DNA from 3 places in the Polaromonas vacuolata genome. Region 3 is predicted to be linked to each of the others. Evidence: predicted binding sites of a transcription regulator. Region 3 holds the regulator's gene; each other region holds the start of a gene.
The links. Region 3 encodes LexA, which represses DNA repair genes until DNA is damaged. Its sites were predicted from a motif close to ACTGTATNNNNATACAGT; they were not measured.

Region 1: the regulator LexA is predicted to act here: its motif matches at 2,939-2,956, upstream of HC248_RS09935 (DNA topoisomerase IV subunit B).
Region 2: the regulator LexA is predicted to act here: its motif matches at 3,223-3,240, upstream of recA (recombinase RecA).

What each region holds. Positions count from the first base shown of each region.
Region 1 is NZ_CP051461.1:2,178,370-2,185,691, reverse strand. It holds gene dapA (4-hydroxy-tetrahydrodipicolinate synthase) at 1-523, opposite strand, end outside; gene HC248_RS09945 (class I SAM-dependent methyltransferase) at 794-1,384, opposite strand; gene HC248_RS09940 (MFS transporter) at 1,550-2,821, opposite strand; gene HC248_RS09935 (DNA topoisomerase IV subunit B) at 3,002-4,972, shown strand; gene parC (DNA topoisomerase IV subunit A) at 5,213-7,322, shown strand, end outside.
Region 2 is NZ_CP051461.1:3,783,085-3,790,406, forward strand. It holds gene sucC (ADP-forming succinate--CoA ligase subunit beta) at 1-35, opposite strand, end outside; gene argC (N-acetyl-gamma-glutamyl-phosphate reductase) at 319-1,230, shown strand; gene recX (recombination regulator RecX) at 1,478-1,918, opposite strand; gene recA (recombinase RecA) at 2,021-3,151, opposite strand; gene HC248_RS17225 (MarR family winged helix-turn-helix transcriptional regulator) at 3,318-3,818, shown strand; gene HC248_RS17230 (response regulator) at 3,944-4,618, shown strand; gene HC248_RS17235 (sensor histidine kinase) at 4,698-6,161, shown strand; gene HC248_RS17240 (GNAT family N-acetyltransferase) at 6,223-6,750, shown strand; gene HC248_RS17245 (DNA topoisomerase III) at 6,812-7,322, opposite strand, start outside.
Region 3 is NZ_CP051461.1:1,774,114-1,781,435, forward strand. It holds gene HC248_RS08130 (Crp/Fnr family transcriptional regulator) at 1-265, opposite strand, end outside; gene HC248_RS08135 (oxepin-CoA hydrolase, alternative type) at 361-1,146, opposite strand; gene HC248_RS08140 (3-hydroxyacyl-CoA dehydrogenase) at 1,204-2,724, opposite strand; gene HC248_RS08145 (D-2-hydroxyacid dehydrogenase family protein) at 3,201-4,214, opposite strand; gene HC248_RS08150 (hypothetical protein) at 4,273-4,677, opposite strand; gene lexA (transcriptional repressor LexA) at 4,797-5,513, opposite strand; gene HC248_RS08160 (asparaginase) at 5,812-6,762, shown strand; gene adk (adenylate kinase) at 6,862-7,322, opposite strand, start outside.

The DNA of each region.
Region 1 (7,322 bases), 400 kb from region 3:
ACTGCGCACGCTCTATGTTGCCAGTGGCTTCTTTGATCCCGACTATGCCGGGTATTTGAGCCAATCGCAGCACGGTTGCGTGTGCCATATCGGCGACCGTGCGTCCGGGCACGTTGTACAGCACTATGGGTAAATCCCCTACGGCTTCTGCGATTGCCTTGAAGTGCAGGTATTGACCTTCTTGAGTGGGCTTGTTGTAGTAAGGCACGACTTGCAACTGGCAATCAGCGCCTACTTGTTTGGCAAATTTTGCCAAATCAATGGCTTCTGCCGTAGAGTTTGCACCGCAGCCAGCCATGATGGGTACGCGTTTGTCAGCTTGTTCGACGCAAACGCGGATGATTTCGCAGTGTTCTTCGACGCTGACGGTGGGTGACTCGCCGGTGGTGCCGACCGCGCCTATGCAGTCAGTGCCTTCGGCGATATGCCAGTCCACCAGTTTGCGCAGTGCGGGGTAATCCACGCTGCCGTCTTCATGCATGGGCGTTGCCAATGCAACAATGCTGCCAATAATGGGTTTCATGTCTTTGCTCAGGTTGTGGCTGGAGTCTGGATGTTGTCGCTGGTGTGTCCAGCAGACCGGCTCTTATAAACGCCAACTTAGATTCTAACCAGAGCTTAGCAGGCTTCTGAATTACTGCCGGAGCTAGCTACGTGCTGTGCTTGGGTCATTTGTCGCGTCAAATTGATGTTTGGCAACTCGCAAATGTTTGAGTTTGTTGGAGCTGTCGCTAGCTTTTTAACGGTTTGGCTTGAAATTTTCTGCAAGCAATGTCTGGCTTGCAGGCTCAAACTATTGGCCTAATTTGTAGCGAATCGGTACTTTGGTTTCTGACTCAGCCAGTACCGCTTGCCTGACGGCCGCAATGCGTTGAACAAAACGTTGGCCGTGACTTTGTGATGCATCTTCAAAGCCATCTTCAAAAGCCACGATTCGCAAGTCACGGCAGATGTCGAGTAACTCACCGCTGCGCAACAAAAAGTCGGCTCGGGATGGTTTGCCGACGCTGGCATTGCCATCGGTAAAAGTTTCGTAAATTAGCACTCCGCCTGGCGCCATGCTGTCCAAAATCTTGGGCATTAAGGCGCGCCAGAGGTAGTTGGTGACGATGACTGCGTCAAATTGACGCTGTCCCAACGGCCATGGATTATTTTCGATATCCGCTAGGACGGCTTCGCACGCGGGCAATGCTTGTTTGACGGCTTCAATGGCGGATTGCGAAATGTCGACGGCCACGATTAAACAGCCTTTACTGTCAAACCACCTCGCATGTCGGCCGTTACCGCAGGCCAGATCTAGCACGCTGGCGCCGGGCGTCACCAAATGTGACCAGCGCTGCACCCAAGCGGAGGCCGGCTCTGCGCCGTGTGGAATGGTGCTCATGCGTGTTCTATCTCTTTGCTGACTGGTTGTTGCGTGATTAAAAACATGACCAGACTTGATTGGCCATACGCAACATAAATTCTGGTCGAGTGTAAAGGCCAAACACAGCCAGAAGTGTCGCTAGCGCTAGCGTGTAAAGCGTGATTTGGAGTAATAACTTACGCGTCATGGTGCAACTACAGCAGCGCTTGCAAGTTCCGCAGGACGGCCGCGTTGAATCGGCGCTTCACGCACTGGTAGGTTAATCAGGCAGGCAAACACGCCTAAAACAATCGCCAAATACCAGACCAAGTCGTAGCTACCGGCCCGGTCGTAGACATAGCCGCCCAACCAAACACCCATGAATGAGCCAATTTGGTGGCTAAAAAAGATAAACCCGCTGAGCATTGACAGGTGTTGGATGCCAAAAATTTGTGCCACTGCCGCGTTGGTAGGCGGTACGGTTGAAAGCCACAGCAAACCCATCACAGTTGAGAAAATGTACACACTAGTGGCGGTGAGTGGAGCAAGTATGAACACCGTAATCACCACGGCGCGGGAAAAGTAAATCGTCGAGAGTATGGTTTTCTTCTGGATTTTCTGGCCCAACACGCCGGCGGTATAAGTGCCAAACACATTAAAAAGACCGATTAATGCCAGCGCGTAGCTAGCTACCTGCGGCGACAAGCCCTTGTCGCGCAAGTAACTTGGCATGTGCACACCAATAAACACCACCTGAAAACCGCAAACGAAGTAACCCGCCATGAGTAGCTGAAAGCTCGGGTATTTAAAGGCTTCTCGCAGCGCCTCGGCAATACTTTGTTCGCGCTTAGGCGCACTGTTGCCGCTGGCAAAGCCACCTTCGCGCAGACCTAGGGCCAGCGGCATGATGAGTAGCATCGACACGCTAAGCACCAGCAATGCCTGCTGCCAACCTAGATTGCTGATCAAAAAACCTTCAGTCGGCACCATTAGGAATTGACCAAATGAGCCAGCCGCTGCGGCCACACCCATGGCCCAGGAGCGTTTTTCAGCTGAAATATTGCGACCTATCACGCCGTAAATCACGGCATAAGTGGTACCGGCTTGGGCTGCACCGATTAAAACACCAGTGGTCAAGGTGAAAATCAAGCCGGTTGGCGACAACGCCATGCCAGCCAAGCCTAGCGCGTAGAGCACGGCACCTGTCAAAATTACTTTAAAGGCGCCAAAACGGTCGGCCGCCATGCCGGCAAAAATGCCAAATACGCCCCAAGACAGATTTTGTATGGCGATCGCAAAAGAAAACGTCTCGCGGGTCCATCCCATCGCTTGCGTAATCGGTTGCAGCCACAGTCCAAAGCCGTGACGCACGCCCATGGAGAGCGTGACAATCGCCGCACCACACAAAAGCACTTGAAAAGTCGAGAGTTTTTTGTTTGCACCGCTTATAGGGGCGCTAGTTATTGTTTTGGACATGTAGCCGACTTTAAACAAAAGTTCAATATTGTGTGTAGCGCGCGTTTGCTTTGTATTACAGCGCAGCAGACGTAATGATCCTAACGGGCAAGTTATAGTAGAGAAAATTATTTTTATACTGTGTATTCATCCAGCAGGTGAAAAGACCGCGATTACACTCAAGCCAAATTTTCAAAAGCCATGGCCGTCAAACTAACCCCCGAATATTCCGAAAACTCGATACGCGTGCTCAAGGGCTTAGAGCCTGTCAAGCAGCGTCCGGGCATGTATACCCGCACCGATAACCCACTGCACATCATCCAAGAAGTGCTGGATAACTCCGCCGATGAGGCCTTAGCTGGCCACGGCAAAAAAATCCGCGTCACCTTGCATCTCGACAGCTCAGTCAGCGTAGAAGACGATGGCCGCGGCATCCCGTTTGGTATGCACCCAGAAGAAAAAGCGCCGGTTGTTGAGCTGGTTTTTACCCGCTTGCATGCTGGCGGTAAATTCGATAAAGGCAAGGGCGGTGCCTACAGTTTTTCTGGTGGTCTGCATGGCGTGGGTGTGAGCGTGACGAATGCTTTATCTACCCGACTTGAAGTCGTGTCATACCGTGAAGGCAAGGTCGCTCGACTGGTGTTTTCTGGCGGCGACGTGATTGAGCCGCTGGAAATACGCCCGGCGCAAGACGGTGAGCGCCGCTCCGGCACCGTGGTGCGCGCTTGGCCAGACACCAAATATTTTGAGTCCCCGGTGCTGCCACTGGCCGAGCTGACGCATTTGCTGCGCAGCAAAGCCGTACTGATGCCCGGCGTGACGGTGACTTTGATCAACGAAAAAACCAAAGACACGCAAGTTTGGTTATACAAAGGCGGTCTGCACGACTACCTGATGCAAACCCTCAACGGTGAGTTAGTCATACCCATGTTCGAGAACGAAGGATTTGCTGACGGCGCGCATGAGAGTTTTGCCGAAGGCGAGGGCGCTGGTTGGTGTGTTGCCTTTACCGAAGACGGCCAACCCGTGCGTGAGAGCTATGTCAACTTAATCCCCACTAGCGCTGGCGGCACACATGAAAGTGGCTTACGCGACGGTTTGTTTACCGCCGTTAAAAGCTTCATCGATTTACACAGTCTGCTACCCAAGGGCGTCAAGCTCTTGCCCGAGGATGTGTTTGCGCGCGCCAGCTATGTGCTATCGGCTAAGGTTTTAGATCCGCAGTTCCAAGGTCAAATTAAGGAGCGGCTTAATTCCCGTGATGCCGTGCGTTTGGTGTCTAGCTTTGTACGCCCAACCTTGGAGCTGTGGCTGAACCAGCATGTGGACTACGGCAAAAAATTGGCTGAACTGGCGATTCGCGCTGCCCAGACACGGCAAAAAGCCGGTCAAAAAGTTGAAAAACGCAAGGGCTCTGGCGTGGCCGTTTTGCCCGGCAAGTTGACTGATTGCGAGAGCAAAGATTTAGCCCATAACGAAGTTTTTTTAGTCGAGGGTGACTCCGCCGGCGGCAGCGCCAAGATGGGTCGCGATAAGGAAAGTCAAGCCATATTGCCGCTGCGTGGCAAGGTACTCAATACCTGGGAAGTTGAGCGCGACCGACTTTTTGCCAATACCGAGATTCACGATATTGCGGTGGCGATTGGCGTGGATCCGCACGGTCCCTTGGATTCGCCCGATTTAAGCGGTTTGCGTTACGGAAAAATTTGCATACTCAGTGATGCGGACGTTGATGGCTCACATATTCAAGTCTTGCTGCTAACTTTGTTCTTTAGGCATTTTCCAAAGCTGATAGAAACCGGACATGTATTCGTCGCCCGACCGCCGCTGTTTCGCGTCGATGCGCCGGCGCGCGGTAAAAAGCCGGCGTCTAAAGCTTATGCGCTGGATGACGGTGAACTCAAAGCGATTCTCGACAAACTGCGCAAAGAAGGCGTGAAAGAAAACGCCTGGACTATCAGCCGCTTTAAAGGTTTGGGCGAGATGAATGCCGGCCAGTTATGGGAGACCACACTCAACCCCGATACGCGCCGCTTGTTACCGGTTCAACTTGGAAATCAAAGCTTTTTGCAGACTGAGGAATTGATCACCAAACTCATGGGCAAGGGTGAAGCCGCCTCTCGACGCGAACTGATGGAGTTGCATGGTGATGCGGTTGATATTGACGTTTAGGTTCTACGTTTGAGTTGTACGGTTTAGTTAAACGATTGAGACAGACGCTTGAAATTTTCTCTCGTAACCCGCTTTGTTTTTTGAAGTTTGCTCGGGTCAACTTTTCAATATCCTTCGCCCCCAAAGCATCTGCATCTTCACTTGCTTCTTAATTGCGATAAGCGCGAGATGCAACGTTTGATATAGCGCCGCCCAAGGCAACACATTTTTAATTTATTTTTATAGCCGCTAAACACCGCCATGGATGATCTTTTTACATTAGAAGCCGAACCGGCTCAACCTGAATCCGCTGACCAAGACTCACTGGCCGCTTACGCCCAGCGCGCGTATTTGGAATATGCGCTCAGCGTCGTCAAAGGCCGGGCTTTACCCGATGCCTGTGATGGCCAAAAGCCGGTGCAGCGCCGAATTCTCTACAGCATGGCGCGCATGGGTTTGAGTTTTGGTGGAGCTAATGGCGCCAGTGGTGCCAAGCCAGTGAAATGCGCCCGTGTGGTGGGCGATGTGCTGGGCCGCTTTCACCCGCATGGTGACCAAGCCGCTTACGATGCACTGGTGCGCATGGCGCAGGATTTCTCACAGCGCTATCCGCTTATTGACGGTCAGGGCAACTTCGGCTCGCGCGACGGTGATGGTGCGGCTGCCATGCGCTACACCGAGGCGCGGCTGTCCCGCATCACCAGCTTGTTGATGGACGAGATTGACGAAGGCACGGTCGACTTCATCCCCAATTACGACGGCTCGACTCAAGAACCAAGTCAGTTGCCTGCACGCTTGCCGTTTAGCTTGCTCAATGGCGCCAGCGGCATTGCGGTTGGTCTGGCCACCGAGATACCTAGCCACAATTTGCGTGAGGTCGCTGATGCCTGCGTAGCATTGATTAAAAATCCCAATCTACCTGATGCAGAGCTCTATGCCATAGTGGCTGGCCCAGACTATCCGGGTGGCGCGCAAATCATCTCGACAACGGCTGATATTGCCTCGGCCTACAGCACTGGCCGGGGTTCGCTCAAAGTGCGTGCGCGTTGGAAAATTGAAGAACTTGCACGCGGTCAGTGGCAGTTAGTGGTGCAGGAATTACCACCTGGTGTGAGTACCCAGCGCGTGCTCGAAGAGATTGAAGAAATCACCAACCCTAAAATCAAAGCCGGCAAAAAAGCCTTGAGCGTGGACCAAGTGCAGCTCAAGCAAACTATTTTGTCGGTGCTAGATGTGGTGCGTGACGAGTCTGGCAAAGAAGCCGCTGTGCGCTTGGTGTTCGAACCCAAGACCAGCCGCACATCGCAGTCTGAGTTAATCACCAGCTTGCTGGCACACACCAGTCTAGAAAGTTCATCACCGATTAATCTAACCATGATTGGGATTGACGGCAAGCCGGCGCAAAAGTCGCTGCGCCAGATGTTTGTCGAGTGGATTGCTTTTCGCCAAAGCGTGATTGAGCGCCGCTCGCAGCACCGTCTGGATAAAGTGCTGGATCGTATTCACATTCTCGAAGGCCGGCAGCTGGTGCTGCTCAATATCGATGAAGTCATTGCCATCATCCGTCAGTCCGACGAGCCCAAGGCCGCTTTGATGGCGCGTTTTGATTTAAGCGAGCGTCAGGCCGAAGATATTCTTGAAATTCGCCTGCGCCAATTAGCCCGCCTTGAAGCCATCAAAATTGAGCAAGAACTGGTTGGTCTGCGCGAAGAAAAAAGTCGCTTGGATGAAATTTTAGGCAATCCGTCTGCGCTTAAACGCCTGATGATTAAAGAAATAGAGGCCGACGCCAAGCTCTTCGCTGACCCGCGTCGCACCTTGATTCAGGCAGAGAAAAAAGCCGTGCTTGAAGTCAAAGTGTTAGATGAGGCAGTCACTGTTGTGATCAGCAGCAAGGGTTGGATACGCTCACGCGGCGGCCACGGGCACGACCCGGCGAGTTTTGCGTTTAAGTCTGGCGATGCGCTTTACGGCACATTTGAATGTCGCACAGTTGATATCTTGTTGGTGTTCGGATCTGCCGCCAAGGGCACTGGCCGAGTCTATTCAACACCGGTCGCGTTGCTGCCCAATGCGCGCGGCGATGGTCAGCCAGTGACGACGCTTATTGAGTTGGAATCCGGCACGCAACCCGCGCATTATTTTGCTGGACCTAGCAGTGCCAGTTTGCTCATTAGCAGCAGCGGCGGTTACGGCTTTATTGCCACGCTGGAGAACATGGTATCGCGGCAAAAATCAGGCAAAGCGTTTATCAGTTGCGGTGATGGCGAATTAATTTGCAAGCCTTCACCAGTGGCAGGCAGTTCTGCTGCCGCGCCGTTGTTGCCAGCAACGCACGTGGCCTGCGCATCTACCGGTGGTCGTATTTTGA
Region 2 (7,322 bases), 1.8 Mb from region 3:
AAGATTTCCTTGCCCTGATACTCGTGAATTTTCATGAAAAAACCTTCAGAATTCAATAAAGAGGGGGTCTGCAACAAAGCTTCATGGGGGGGCGGTCAAGACACTTTTAGCCTCTAACGCCGACTCAAAACGCTGTGTTAGCGTTGACGGGGATAGCAAGGGAGAACTGTATCATGGTGCATTGCACAAAACTTTTCTTAAACTTACGCAGGTTTTCAAGCCTATTAATGCGCTACTTATTTAAGAAAATGCCTGAAACTAATCACTGCCAAGCAAGGCTTTGCGCCCGCCTTGTTTAACCGAGAGCCCAGAACCCATATGCCAAAGATTTTCATTGACGGCGAAGCCGGTACCACTGGCTTGCAAATCCTAGAGCGTTTGCAGGCCATGCCGCAAATCACGCTGCTCAGCATCACGCCTGAGTTGCGCAAAAACGCAGCCGCTAAACTGGATTTAATGGCACAAGCCGATCTGGTCATACTCTGTCTGCACGACGACGCTGCGCGCGAATCGGTGGCCATGATTGACAGCTTAAGCGGCAAAAAACCCAAGATTATTGATGCCTCAACGGCACACCGCACAGCCCCTGGTTGGGTCTACGGCTTTCCCGAACTAAGCCGCACTCACGCCGCGCTAGTCGCTGACGCCGAGCGCGTTGGCAACCCGGGCTGCTATGCCACCGGCGCCATCGCACTCATCAGGCCGCTAATAGACGCCGGTCTGCTTGACGCGGATGCAGCGCTGGCCTTGCCAGCTGTGAGCGGCTACTCCGGCGGTGGTCGCCAGATGATTGAAGCCTACCAAGCGGGAGACGCGCCGCTTTACGAAATCTACGGCCTTAGCCTTGAGCACAAGCACCTGCCAGAAATCATGCGCCACACGGGTTTAAGCCGGCGTCCTGTTTTCACGCCAGCCGTCGGCAACTTCATGCAAGGTATGTTGGTGCAACTGCCGCTGCATTTAGATTTAATGCCCGGTAAGCCAACAGCGGCGCGTATCAAAGAAGCGCTTAGCCAACACTATGCGGACAGCCCATGGGTGTCAGTAGAAGATGCGCCAGAGTCCGGCAAACTTGACGCGCTGGCTTTAAATGACAGCAACAAAATGGAACTACGCGTCTTTGGCAATGAAAAATATCGCCACGCGGTGCTGATTGCACGGCTGGACAACTTAGGCAAAGGCGCCTCGGGTGCAGCGGTGCAAAATCTTAGATTAATGCTGGGGCTTTGAACTATACGAGTTCATACGGCGCCAGTCGCTAACGGGTAATCGAGTAATCGAGTAATCGAGTAATCGAGTAATCGAGTAATCGAGTAATCGAGTCTGAGTATTGCCAACCCAAGCATAGCTAACAAGATACCGGTAATTGCGGGCTGGCAAACCCGCATCAACCGTTAATACCGCAACTCTCGCAAGCTTGGATCGGCCTACTTTTCACATCTTCTCTTGGCTGTTTAAGCCTAATTCAGCTTACTTTTCAGTCTTCTTCTAGCCGCGCAATCACGCGCCGAATCACATCCCCGCTAAAACCGCGCCCGGCCAAAAACCTCGCTTGTTTGGCGCGCGCTGCGCCGTCAATGCCGGGGACTGCAAACTTCTTGCGCCAGATCAGGCTGGCCCGCTCGAATTCACTGGCCTTGAGCGCATCTACCGCATCCGTCACCACTTGAGCGCCCAGTCCCTTGGACTGCAACTCGTAACGCAGTCTTGCGGCGCCAAAACGCGCTGCCTTACGGTGTACAACCGAGTCGGCCACGCGTTGCTCGCTGATGAAGTCCTTGGCCTGCAAATCGTCTAGCACTTGGGCTAGCTGGCCTGGCGATTCTTCATGCGGCGCCAGCTTGCGTTCAAGCTCGCTGCGCGAATGCTCTCTGGCGCTGAGGTAACGCAGGGCTCGACCCTTGAGTGACAGCGTCATGCCGGATTTGCTGCGCGGCTTGTCCGAGTGAGTCCGCGCCGCACTGCTGCGAACGGCGTCGTCGGATGGCTTAAACATCACTCACTCCGCAAAGCCTTGGTGTCAAGCCGCAGCCTTGGGCGCCTTGTCTATCTTCTCGGCTTTTTCTGCTTTCTCGGCTTTAGCTGGCTTATCCGCAGACTTATCCGCACCGCCTTGGCCCGGCTGTATCAAAGGAATGCCGAGTGACTCACGCACCTTGTTTTCGATTTCCATCGCCAACGCTGGATTTTCCTTGAGAAATTCACGCGAATTGTCCCGCCCTTGGCCGATTTTTTCACCGTTGTAGGCATACCAAGCACCGGCTTTTTCAACAATATGGCCAGCCACGCCTAGGTCTAACACTTCGCCCAAGCGGCTAATGCCTTCACCGTAAAGAATGTCAAACTCCGCCGTTTTAAAAGGTGAGGCAACCTTGTTTTTGACCACTTTGACACGCGTCTCGTTGCCTATGATTTCTTCGCCCTTTTTGATCGAACCAATGCGGCGTATGTCTAAGCGTACCGACGCGTAAAACTTCAGCGCGTTGCCGCCTGTCGTCGTCTCGGGTGAGCCAAACATGACACCAATTTTCATGCGAATTTGATTGATAAAAATCACCATGCAATTGGCTTTTTTGATGGTCGCAGTGAGTTTACGCAGCGCCTGGCTCATCAATCTAGCCTGCAGACCGGGCAACGAGTCACCCATCTCACCTTCGAGTTCGGCCTTGGGCGTGAGCGCGGCGACCGAGTCAATCACGATCAAGTCAACTGCGCCGGAGCGAGTCAAAGCATCAACGATTTCCAGCGCTTGCTCACCGGTATCGGGCTGACTGATCAGCAACTCTTGCAGATTAACGCCTAGCTTTTGCGCGTACTGAATGTCCAGAGCATGCTCGGCATCGACAAAAGCACAGGTGCCGCCCAGCTTTTGCATCTCGGCAATCACTTGCAAAGTCAATGTCGTTTTACCCGAGGACTCAGGGCCGTAGATTTCGACCACCCGGCCGCGCGGCAAGCCGCCAACACCGAGTGCGATGTCTAGGCCTAGGGAGCCGGTGGAGACAACTTGAATGTCTTCGATCACCTCTCCAGCACCCAACTTCATGATGGTGCCCTTGCCAAACTGTTTCTCAATCTGTGCCAATGCGGCCTGCAAGGCCTTGGCTTTTTCTGTGTTCAAGGCGGGGTTGGCTTTATTTGGCAAGTCCATAAAAAACTCCTGGGTAGGTCAATAATTTAAAAAGTTGAGCATTTGTTTGACGTTACTGGCGTTAACAACATGCTGGATACATAACCAGTACTTTATGGCTGACATACCAATAAGTAAACCCTATTTTTAGTCAGTTTACCTGTCTATATTTTGCTACCATGAAGCCATGCAAACTTCTATAACCAGTCCGACAACACACCCGGGTGACAGTTGGCGTCTCACGCATTTAGGCCGTCTGCTGGGTCAGTCCATGCGCCGTTTTGACGAGCGCGTCCTGTGGCTGATGGCACGCAATGTAGAGGTGCCGTTGGCGCTGGCCAATTTAGCCGCGCGCAACCAAGTCGGGGCGGCCCATATACACATCACCCGACATCTGGCGGTGACAGGCTCGCGGCTAACCGATTTAGCGGCGAGTGCCGGCATGAGCAAACAAGCCATGGCTGAACTGGTCGATCAATGCGAAGCCTGGGGCTTGGTAACACGCGAGAATGATCCGCACGACAAGCGGGCGCGCCAAGTGCGTTTTACCGACACCGGTCAGCTCTGGCTAAAGGCCTTCCAGCGGGCAGTGGAACAAGCCGAGGAGGAGTTTCGCCAAGCGGTTGGTCAAGACGTAGCCACCGTGGTAGCTCTCGGTCTGGAGGCCTATGCGGGTGCGCAAGATTAGTTTTAAAAACCACCGAAGAAAAGCGTCAAAATAGCGCGACTGAACAATAGCCTAAAATTTGTAAGTAAATATATCAACACGCCAGCCAGCACCAGCACAGTGGGGTCGGTTCACGGAGGACAAACATGCGAATTTTGATTGCCGAAGATGACCAAGTTCTAGCCGATGGCTTGTTGCGTACTCTGCGTGCGTCTGGTGCAGCCGTCGACCATGTCGCTAGTGGCACCGAGGCTGATGCCGCTTTGCTGACGAATACTGAGTTTGATTTATTAATCCTCGATCTAGGACTGCCGCGCATGCACGGACTCGAAGTGCTCAAGCGCTTGCGGGCGCGCGGCTCAGCGTTACCGGTGCTCATTCTCACGGCCGCCGACAGCGTAGAAGAGCGCGTCAAAGGCCTGGACTACGGCGCTGACGACTACATGGCCAAGCCCTTTTCACTGCAAGAACTCGAAGCCAGAGTGCGCGCGCTGATTCGCCGCGGCATGGGCGGCGCAAGCAGCACCATCAAGCACGGCCCACTGGTGTATGACCAAGCTGGCCGCGTCGCCACCATAGACGGACAAATGCTAGAACTCTCAGCACGTGAACTGGGCTTACTCGAGGTGCTGCTACAGCGCGCTGGCCGTTTAGTTAGCAAAGATCAGTTGGTCGAGCGCCTGTGCGAATGGGGCGAGGAGGTCAGCAACAACGCGATCGAAGTCTACATTCACCGGCTCCGTAAAAAGATTGAAAAAGGCCCGATACGCATTGCAACTGTTCGCGGTTTAGGTTATTGCCTTGAGAAAATTCCCGGTTAATGATTCACGCCATGGCGTTCTCAACGCCCACGCAAACCTGCACCAGCCACGCTGCGCACAAGACGGTAAATAACAAGCTATGAGACTTTTCCAACGCGAGCGGCGTAGCTTATTTGGCGAGATTTTGGATTGGATGCTCACGCCCTTATTGCTGCTTTGGCCCATCAGCATGGCGCTGACTTGGTTGGTGGCGCAAAACATCGCCGGCAAGCCTTTTGATAGAGCGCTTGAGAACGACGTACAGGTTTTGGCAAAGCTAGTCATAGTCAAAAACGGTCAACTGCAATTTAATCTGACCACACCCGCACGCGAAGTAATGCATGCCGACGACTCTGACCAGATTTACTACCAAGTGCTGGGCCAGAACGGTCAATACATCAGCGGCGAGCGTGATCTAGCGAGTCCACCGCTTGACGACAAGATAGTGGATGGCGAAGTGCTGCTGCGCGAGGACAACATTCAGGGCGTGCCCGTGCGTGTCGCCTATGCATGGCTTAAGCGCGATCTGATCGACTCCGCAGCTGCCGACAGCAACACTGCATTAGTGCTGGTACAAGTCGCTGAAACGCTAGGCAAACGCAAAACACTGGCCACCGAAATCGTCAAAGGCACTATGGTGCCGCAGTTCGTAACGCTGCCGCTAGCCGTGCTACTGGTTTGGCTGGCATTGGTGCGCGGCATTAAGCCGCTGGCCGAATTGGAAAGACGCATACGCGCGCGAAAGTCCGACGACATGAGCCCACTTGACGACACGGAGGTGCCCGAAGAAGTCGCGCCACTGGTCTCATCGGTTAACGATTTACTCAGCCGTTTAAAAATCTCGCTCAACACCCAAAAACGCTTTCTGGCCGATGCCGCACATCAGCTCAAAACACCACTCGCAGGCCTGCGTATGCAGGCCGACATGGCGCAACGCGAAACCGATGCGGACGAGCTCAAAAAGTCACTCAAACAAATCGGCCAAGCCAGCGTACGCGCCACCCATACCGTGAACCAACTACTGGCCTTGGCAAGGGCCGAAAGCACGGGTCGCAACTTGGCCAAGCAACGTGTGGATCTGGTGCAGCTGGCGGCCGAGGTGATGTCCGACTCAGTACCACGCGCATTGGAGAAAAGAATTGATCTCGGCTACGAAGGCCCAGCTGCAGGCGAGCAACCCACAGAGCTAGAAGCTAACCCCACCTTGATCAAAGAGATGGTGCGAAACCTCTTAGATAACGCGATTAACTACACGCCAGAAAACGGTCAAATCACGTTGAAAATTCTGACCGACCAATACGGCGGCGTGTTGATGCTCATCGTCGAAGACTCAGGCCCTGGGATTCCAGAGTCTGAACGTGATCTGGTGTTTCAACCCTTTTACCGCGCGCTCGGCACCAACGTTGATGGTTCTGGTTTAGGCCTTGCTATCGTGCAAGAAATCGCCAACCAACACGACGCCAGCATCAGCGTAGAGGACGCCAACCTCAGCGGCCACAACAGCCTGCCAGGCACACGTTTTACGCTGCGGTTTATTGGTTTGCGGATGCGACGCACGTATTAGGCAACGCGATGGGCGACATGATGGGCGCCGTCGTAATCAGCAGCTATTTTCAATTTCATAAATGATAAAAATCGATATAAAAGAGACCCGCATTCGCGCGCTAGAAGTGACCGATGCCGCCGACTACCGCGCCTTTAGGCTGCGCGCATTGCGCGAAAACGCATCCGCTTTTACCTCTAGTTTTGAAGAAGAAAATCTCAAACCCATGAGTGCCACATTAGCCCGACTAGCAACCAGCGAATACGAAAAACTCTGGGGCGGATTTGTCGGTGCGCAGATAGTCGGCATGGTCGGAATGAGCGCGGAGACGCGGCTTAAAAATCGCCACAAAGCCGCGCTGGTGAGCATGTATGTAGCGCCCGAATACAGCGGACAAGGCATAGGCCAAGCCTTGGTCAAAACAGTGGTGCTGCAGGCCGAGCTAAGCGCTCTTGCGCGGCTGCTGCTGACAGTTACCAGCAGCAATCACAAAGCACTGGCACTCTATGAAAAATGCGGCTTCAAAGCCTTTGGCACAGAGTTAGATGCGATTCGCATTAATGGCCAAAGCTTTGACAAAATACATATGTCTCTAGACCTAAGCAAATAGGCCGTCAAACAGTTAGGCAGCGCTTTTACAGCGCATACGCAGCGCCGCGCCTCGCGCCCGGTTATTCCTGCTTAGTCAAATGCTTGCCCACAATTCCAGCTAACTCAAACATAGTGACCTGCGGTTTACCAAACACTGCCAGCAGTTTCTCATCCGCATTGATGGCGCGTTTATTCGTCGCGTCTTGCAGGTTTTCTGCTTTGATGTAATCCCAAAGTTTTTTAATCACTTGCGTGCGCGCCACCGGCTCTTGGCCAATCACCGCCGCCAATGCCGAACTTGGCGTCAGACCTGCGCCTGGCGTCGCCACGCGCGCCACTTTGGGTTTTGCAGTTTTCACCGCAGCGACTTTTTTAACAGCCACTTTTTTTGCGGCTACTTTTTTCGCTGCCGGTTTAGTCGCGCCAGCCGTTTTAACCGCAACGACTTTGCCAAACGGCGTTTTAATCGTAGCCGGCCCGGTTTTAGCGGATGCCGGTTTACGCGGCGGAAATTTAGACGGCGCAAATTCAAAATTAACTTTAACCGCCACAGCATCCCAAGACAGCATAGCCTTGAAGGCGCGGCGCGTG
Region 3 (7,322 bases):
CGCCCATCCATATTCCTGGCTCTACATAGGTCAGAGTGACTAACTTGCCGGTAATTGACGTTGAACTCACCCGAACCGCACCGCGTGCGCAGCAGATCCATTCTTCCGACGCGTCGCCGCGTGCAGAGATGAGTTCGCCGTCTTTGTAACGTTTGACGTAAGCGCATCGAAATATGTCATGCCTCAGAGACGGGGACAGTGAAGAGAACCAGCGACCTCCGTTGATTGCTGAGCGTTCTTCTATCGTAAGAATTGGATCGTCCATAGCCTGTCTTTTGTGTGACTAACAAGTCAAACATTGTCACCTAAGCGACGAGTTAGCTTTTGTAACACTGTCGCTTGGGCGTCGTTTCACACTTTTTAGGCGGGACGGTAGCTGGGTTTGCGTTTTTCCAAAAATGCGCTGATGCCTTCTGCGCCGTTGACATGGTGCAAGTTGCGCACGAAGTGCTGGCGCTCACTGGTCAATTGTTGATCAAGGCTGTTGTTGGCTGATTCATTAATCAATTCTTTGATGCTCTCCAAAGCGTTGGGTGCGCGAGCATTCAGGCCTTGGGCCATCTCAATGGCCGCAGCCAGTGCACTACCCGCAGGCACTAGCCGATTGATAACGCCTAGCGCAAACAGGCGCTCTGCTGGCACACGATCACCGCACATCAACAGTTCGGTGACCAACTGGCGCGGTAAGGCGCGGCTTAGGTGCCAGCTTGCGCCGCCATCAGGAGACAGTGCGATGTTGCTATATGCCATTACGAAAACGGCATTGTTGGCAGAAACAATCATGTCGCAGGCCAGCGCCAGCGAAAAACCAGCACCGGCAGCAGCACCTTCAACGGCGGCAATAATCGGTTTCGGAAAGGCGCGCAGTGAGTCAATCCAGTTGTGTAACTCGTCAATACTTTGGGCTTGAACCGCATGCTCTTGACTGCGGTTAGCTTGTAGTCTTTGCAAATTGCCACCAGCACAAAACATGCTGCCTTCACCGGTCAGAATAACGCTGCGTATTTCTGGATTATTTTCGGCCGCATTGAGCGCTTCGACACCGGCGCTGTAGATGTCTGGGCTGAGCGCATTCCTAAATTCAGGGTTGCTCAATGTCAGCACCATTGAGCTGCCTTCAGTAGTACTTTTAAGAGTGCCGGCCATTAAGGGGTGCTCCGTGTTTGACAGTCTGGACTGAAGTGGCTACTAAGTTTTTGCATATCAGCTCTCAACATGCGTCAGGCTTAGGCCGATAGCACCACGGCGGCGCAGCCACGGCGAGGGACGATAGCGCTGATCACCATAGACGGTCTGCATATTAAACAGCACTTCTAAAATATTGGTGGGTCCGTAACGGTCACCCATGGCCAGCGGGCCGGCTGGATAGCCCAAGCCTAGCGTGACTGCAAGCTCTAAATCTTTGGGGCTGCAAATGCCTTGCTGGCATATATCGCTGGCGATATTAATGATGGTGGCCACTACGCGTTGACTCACAAAGCCACCGCTGTCGCGTATCACGCTGACGGCTTTGCCATCGCGTGCAAACAATGCGTGCGCAGCATCGCGCATGTCTATGCGGGTCGCAGGATTGGTAGCGAGTACACGGCGCTTGGTTGTGGCATCGTCCATCAGCATGTCAATACCTATGGTGCGCGCCGGGTCTAGCCGTTCGACCACCGCTACCGTGGTGATGTCAAAGCCTAGTGGTGCGACCAGCATCAGGGCTTGAGGAGAGGCTGAGGCGCCGGTCTCTATAACTGCGCCGAGATTTTTTAATAATTGCAACAACTCTGAGCGACGTGACGCCCGCGGCGAGACCCATACTGGCGGCATAACCAATACTTCAGGCACCGCAGCTTCAGTCGGCACTTGCATAACACCGTCCACATAAGCGTAAAAACCAGCACCGCTTTTTTTACCCAGCAATCCGCCGGCCAAGCGCTGTGCGGTGATGACGCTAGGGCGGTAGCGCGCTTCCTCGTAATATTGTTTGTAAATCGCTTCCATAACCGGATGCGAGACGTCTAGTGCGGTCAGATCCATTAGCTCGAAGGGGCCGAGTTTAAAACCTAGTTGGTCGCGCAAAATGCGGTCTATGGTGGCGAAGTCTGCAATGCCTTCGCTGATGATTCGTAGCGCTTCTGTGCCGTAGCCTCGTCCGGCATGGTTGACGATAAAGCCCGGTGTGTCCTGTGCTAATACGGCCGTGTGTCCGATTTGACGCGCGTAGTCTGAAAGTTTGTGGCAAACATCAGCGTCTGTGCGAATGCCGGCAATGACTTCTACCACTTTCATCAACGGGACTGGGTTAAAAAAGTGAAAACCGGCAAAGCGTTCTGGACACTTCAATACAGAAGCAATAGCGGTGATCGAGAGAGAAGATGTATTGCTAGCAAAAACGGTTTCTTCAGATACCAGTGCCTCGAGCTCAGTGAACAGTGACTGTTTGACATCTAGACGTTCGACCACAGCCTCAATAATTAGGTCACAGTCAGACAGGTCGAACAGGTTTTCCACACACACTACCCGCTCTTTATTGGCCTGAGCTGTCTCTAACGTTATTCTGTCTTTCGCCAGCAATTTGTCCCACTGATCGGCGAGTGCCGCTTTGGCCTTGGTGCTGGCTTGGGGCTGCATGTCAAAGAGTTTGACAATGCTGCCACTTTGAGCAGCTATTTGCGCAATTCCGCGCCCCATGGCGCCAGCGCCAACGATTCCTGTAGTTTTAAAAATTGGTTTCATGAAATGTATTATTGCGTAGCATTCGATGCGCGGTGTCAGAGAAAAGTGATTTAAGCAACTACGGGCAAAAAGCACACTATTTCCATGCACTTGCAGCGCAAAATTCTGCGCGTAGTAATTTCAAGTAAGGCTATTCGCCAGAGATATTACAGATGCATTTGTTTTGATTTTCGAGGCCGTATTTGACCTAATCGGGCGAAGTGTGTCGGTCTCAAACGATTCGCTAAATTGCAGCACTAATAAGTCTCAAAAGCCCTTGATAGCTATTGATAGCGGTAAATAGCGTTTACAGCCACCAAAATGGCTAACTCATAAAAATGTTGTCTGATTTTTTGGTGTCTGTCGCAAACGCTTAAGGATGACACATCAAAAACGCTAGTTTTGTGAGTACTTGAATGCTGCGCTTAGGATCACATAAGGCTTAGTTTGGCGCGTATCTGCGCTTGCGAAAAATGAATTTTGAATCTAATGTCAACTCAACTTAAGCGCTGGACTTGCAGGGCACTGGGGTTAACGATGTTGGTCGGCTTGCCATTGATGAAATTAAGCACATTATCAAATGCAGAGCTAAAGTACATTTCGTAGCTGTCTTGCTCCACGTAGCCTATGTGAGGCGTGCAAATGCAATTTTCTAGCCTCAGTAATGCGTGGCCTTGCATGATGGGTTCGGTCTCAAATACGTCGACAGCAGCAAGACCTGGACGTCCTCGATTGAGTGCGGAAATCAAACTCTCGGCTTCTATGAGCTCAGCACGTGAGGTGTTCACTAGCAAAGCAGTTGATTTCATCAGCGAGAGGTCTTCTAGTTTGATGATGGCGCGGGTTTCATTGCTCAGACGCAGATGTAGGCTTAGCACATCACATTGCTCAAAAAATTCAGCTTTTGTTGCAGCAACTTCAAAGCCGTCGTCCTGAGCGCGCGCGCGCGTGGATTCACTGCCCCAGACAACAACGCGCATCCCAAATGCACGGCCATACCCAGCTACGAGTTGGCCGATTTTGCCGTAACTCCAAATCCCCAGTGTTTTGCCCTTAAGGGTTGAACCTATGCCGAAATTAGTTGGCATTGACGCAGCCTTAAGTCCCGCTTGCTGCCAAGCACCATGTTTGAGGTTTGAAATGTAATGCGGCAGGCGGCGCATCGCAGCCATGATCAATGCCCAGGTTAGTTCTGCGGCTGCTGTAGGTGAGCCTGTGCCTTCAGACACGGCTATGCCACGTTCTGTGCAGGCTGCAATATCAACGTGACTGCCCAGTTTGCCGGTCTGAGCAATCATTTTAAGTTTCGGTAACTTTTCGATTAGCTGTCGATTGAGTTGAGTGCGTTCCCGAATCAACACTATGACATCAGCATCCTTGAGCCTGACCGACAATTGACCAATGCCTTTGATGGTGTTGGTGTAGACCTTGGCAGGGAAAGCATCGAGTTTTGCGGCGCAGTCTAATTTACGAACTGCATCTTGATAATCGTCCAGTATCACTATATTCATCACTATATTGTGCCTGCAACTCTTTGATCCTTTGTTTCACACAAGTGCCATAACGTAATTAATTGACCAAGAGTTTTTGTCTATGACCTGCACTGCGTTTCTCCATTCGATCTAGTTCGGCGCAGACATCTGCCATTCTTCCAGATATCAGCATGCGTCCTGCGCATGAGGCGCTATCGCCGGGTTCAAGCAAGCGGACTATTTTCAGTCGGCTTTGCTTAGTTGTGTTGCCGCAAACAATGCTTTGCCCGCTTGCTACCGGCTCAAAAGTTATTGGTGCATGATAAGCTGGCTTGATCTCTTTTGAAGATTCCCGCAAAAGTTGACTGTTGGAGCTCGCCACCAATGATTTGGTGTGTTTATGAATTTCCAACGATTCGAGGTTGGCTGAGCTGGACGCAGCTATCAAAGATGATAGTTGCGGCATAAAGGCAAGACGAAATGAAAAACTGAGAATTCCCATGATGAACTTCCTTATCAAGAGGTTTACATAGGTAGGATTTTTAAAGACGCCAAGGCCACTGCTGCAGGGTGTTGATCATTGACTGACCAAACGCCCACCACCTGTTGCAGTACCATTTTTTACATGAAAACGCTGCTGCGTATTAGTCCAACTGCCAAGCCTTCGATTTCGAAAGACTCGCCTGGCTGCACAACTATGATTTGAAAATCGGGATTTTCTGGCAGCAGCTCAATCATTCCTTTGGTACGGCGAAAGCGTTTGACTGTGACTTCATCGCCAATACGGGCCACGACAATTTGACCGTTAACCGCTTCTTTAGCCTGTTTGACCGCCAGTAAATCACCATCCAAGATGCCGACGTCTCGCATACTCATGCCGCGCACTTTAAGGAGGTAGTCGGGTTGTTTGGCGAACAGACTGCTTTCAAGGTGATAGGTCTGTTCAATATGCTCTTGTGCCAGTATGGGGCTGCCAGCAGCCACACGACCTATTAGCGGCAACACCATCTGGGCCAAGCTTTGCAGTGGGAGAGTAAATTGCTGCATGCGCGACTCATTGACTGAGCGCAGGGTGTCTCCGCGCAAGCGGATGCCACGAGATGTACCACTGATCAGATCTATGACCCCTTTGCGGGCCAAGGCTTGAAGATGTTCTTCGGCGGCGTTAGCGGATTTAAATCCGAGCGTAACGGCGATTTCTGCTCGCGTGGGAGGCGCGCCTGTGTTGGCGATAGCGGCTTTAATCAGTTCGAGAATTTGCTGCTGACGCGCTGTGAGCTTTGGGCTGACCGTGACCGAGTTTGTGCTCATGTTGCTGAGCTTGTTGAAAGTATTCATGGTGCTAACTCCTAGGCGATATTGGCGTTGTGGGCAGTAAATACGGTCTTACGAATGTCATGTCTCTGGCAAAAAGCTGCGGGCAAAAGGATTAAAAATGCTGGCAGTAACAATGATTGAACTATTGCGATTAGTTACTTGGCACTAAAGTGCTTGGATTGCCAATTCGCACACAATTGAAAAATCAAATTTGTGTTCATCCAGTCAGTTGTTATTCTTCCATTCGCTTACAGGACTGTTTTAATAAACAGTAGCTGTATTTTTATCCAGTTCTTTTTTAAAAGCAAGTTAATTCACCATGCAGACAAAGAAAATCGTCATCTTGGGCACCGGCGGCACTATCGCGGGCACGGCGGCTAGTAGTTCGGACAACATTGGCTACACAGCAGCAGAACTCGGTGTAGATCAATTGGTGCAAGCGATTCCAAGTTTGAGCAGCCTTGCCAACATACACACAGAACAGGTCGCCCAACTCGACAGCAAGGACATGAGTTTTACGGTTTGGGCCAAGCTGGCGGATCGGATTCAGCACTACTTGGATGATTCGACTGTTGACGGTATTGTTATCACCCACGGAACCGATACGCTTGAGGAGACCGCTTACTTTCTTCAAGTTCTCCTCAATCCAGGTAAGCCGGTAGTTATGACATGCGCCATGCGTCCGGCTAGCTCTTTAGCGCCTGATGGACCGCAAAATGTGCTCGACGCTGCGTCAGTTGCACTGCACACGGGTGCGTTTGGCGTCATGGTGGTTTGTTCCGGTGTGGTCCACAGTGCATTAGAGGTGCAAAAAGTACATACCTACCAGCTCGACGCCTTTAGTTCTGGCGATGCTGGGCCGCTGGGCTATGTAGAGGAGGGCGCTGTGCGGCAGCTGCGCGCTTGGCCTTTAAGCCAGCGTAGTAACAGCACCGCGTTGAGAGAAAATATCAGCGCAGCAGCTTTAACTAGCGTCTGGCCCAGAATTGAAATTTTGATGAATTACACCGGTGCCGATGGTCTATTGGTGCAGGCTTTGTGTCAGCTTGGTGTGGCTGGACTGGTGATTGCTGGCACTGGTAATGGAACCATACACCATGCGTTGGAAGCGGCTTTGCTGAATGCCCGGGATCAGGGCGTATTGATCATGCGAGCAACGCGCTGTGTGAATGGTCGGGTTCTGGCGAGAGCCGATGATGCGCTGGAAGACTCGCACGGCCTGAGTCCAGTAAAAGCCAGGATAGAACTCTGGTTACGCCTGCTGAGCTAAAACGCAACAGACAGCGATTTTGCGGCGAACATAAAAAAACCGCCACGGTGTTGCGACCGCGGCGGTTTTTATTGCGCTATTTGCTGCTAAAGCTAATTTTTAGGCTTTAGCTTCAAGCGCCATGAATGCCCTGCTGGTGATGTCTTCGACACTGCCCATACCGCTGATGACGCGGTAAGCCGGCGCATCAGTTGAGGATTGCTCGGCCCATTTTGCGTAATAGTCGACCAGTGGTCGAGTCTGTGCGTCATACACCTCAAGCCGGGTGCGCACGGTTTCTTCTTTGTCGTCGGCGCGCTGTATCAGTGGCTCACCAGTGACATCGTCCAGTCCTTCAACTTTTGGCGCGTTGTACTTGAGGTGGTAGGTTCTACCTGACGCGGCGTGTGAACGGCGACCACTCATGCGTTCGATGATGGCCTCAAAAGGGACATCGATTTCCAAAACGTAATCGATCTTGACGCCTGCCGCTTTCATTGCATCGGCTTGGGGAATAGTGCGTGGGAAACCATCAAATAAAAATCCCTGTTCGCAGTCGAGATGAGTGATGCGATCTTTCA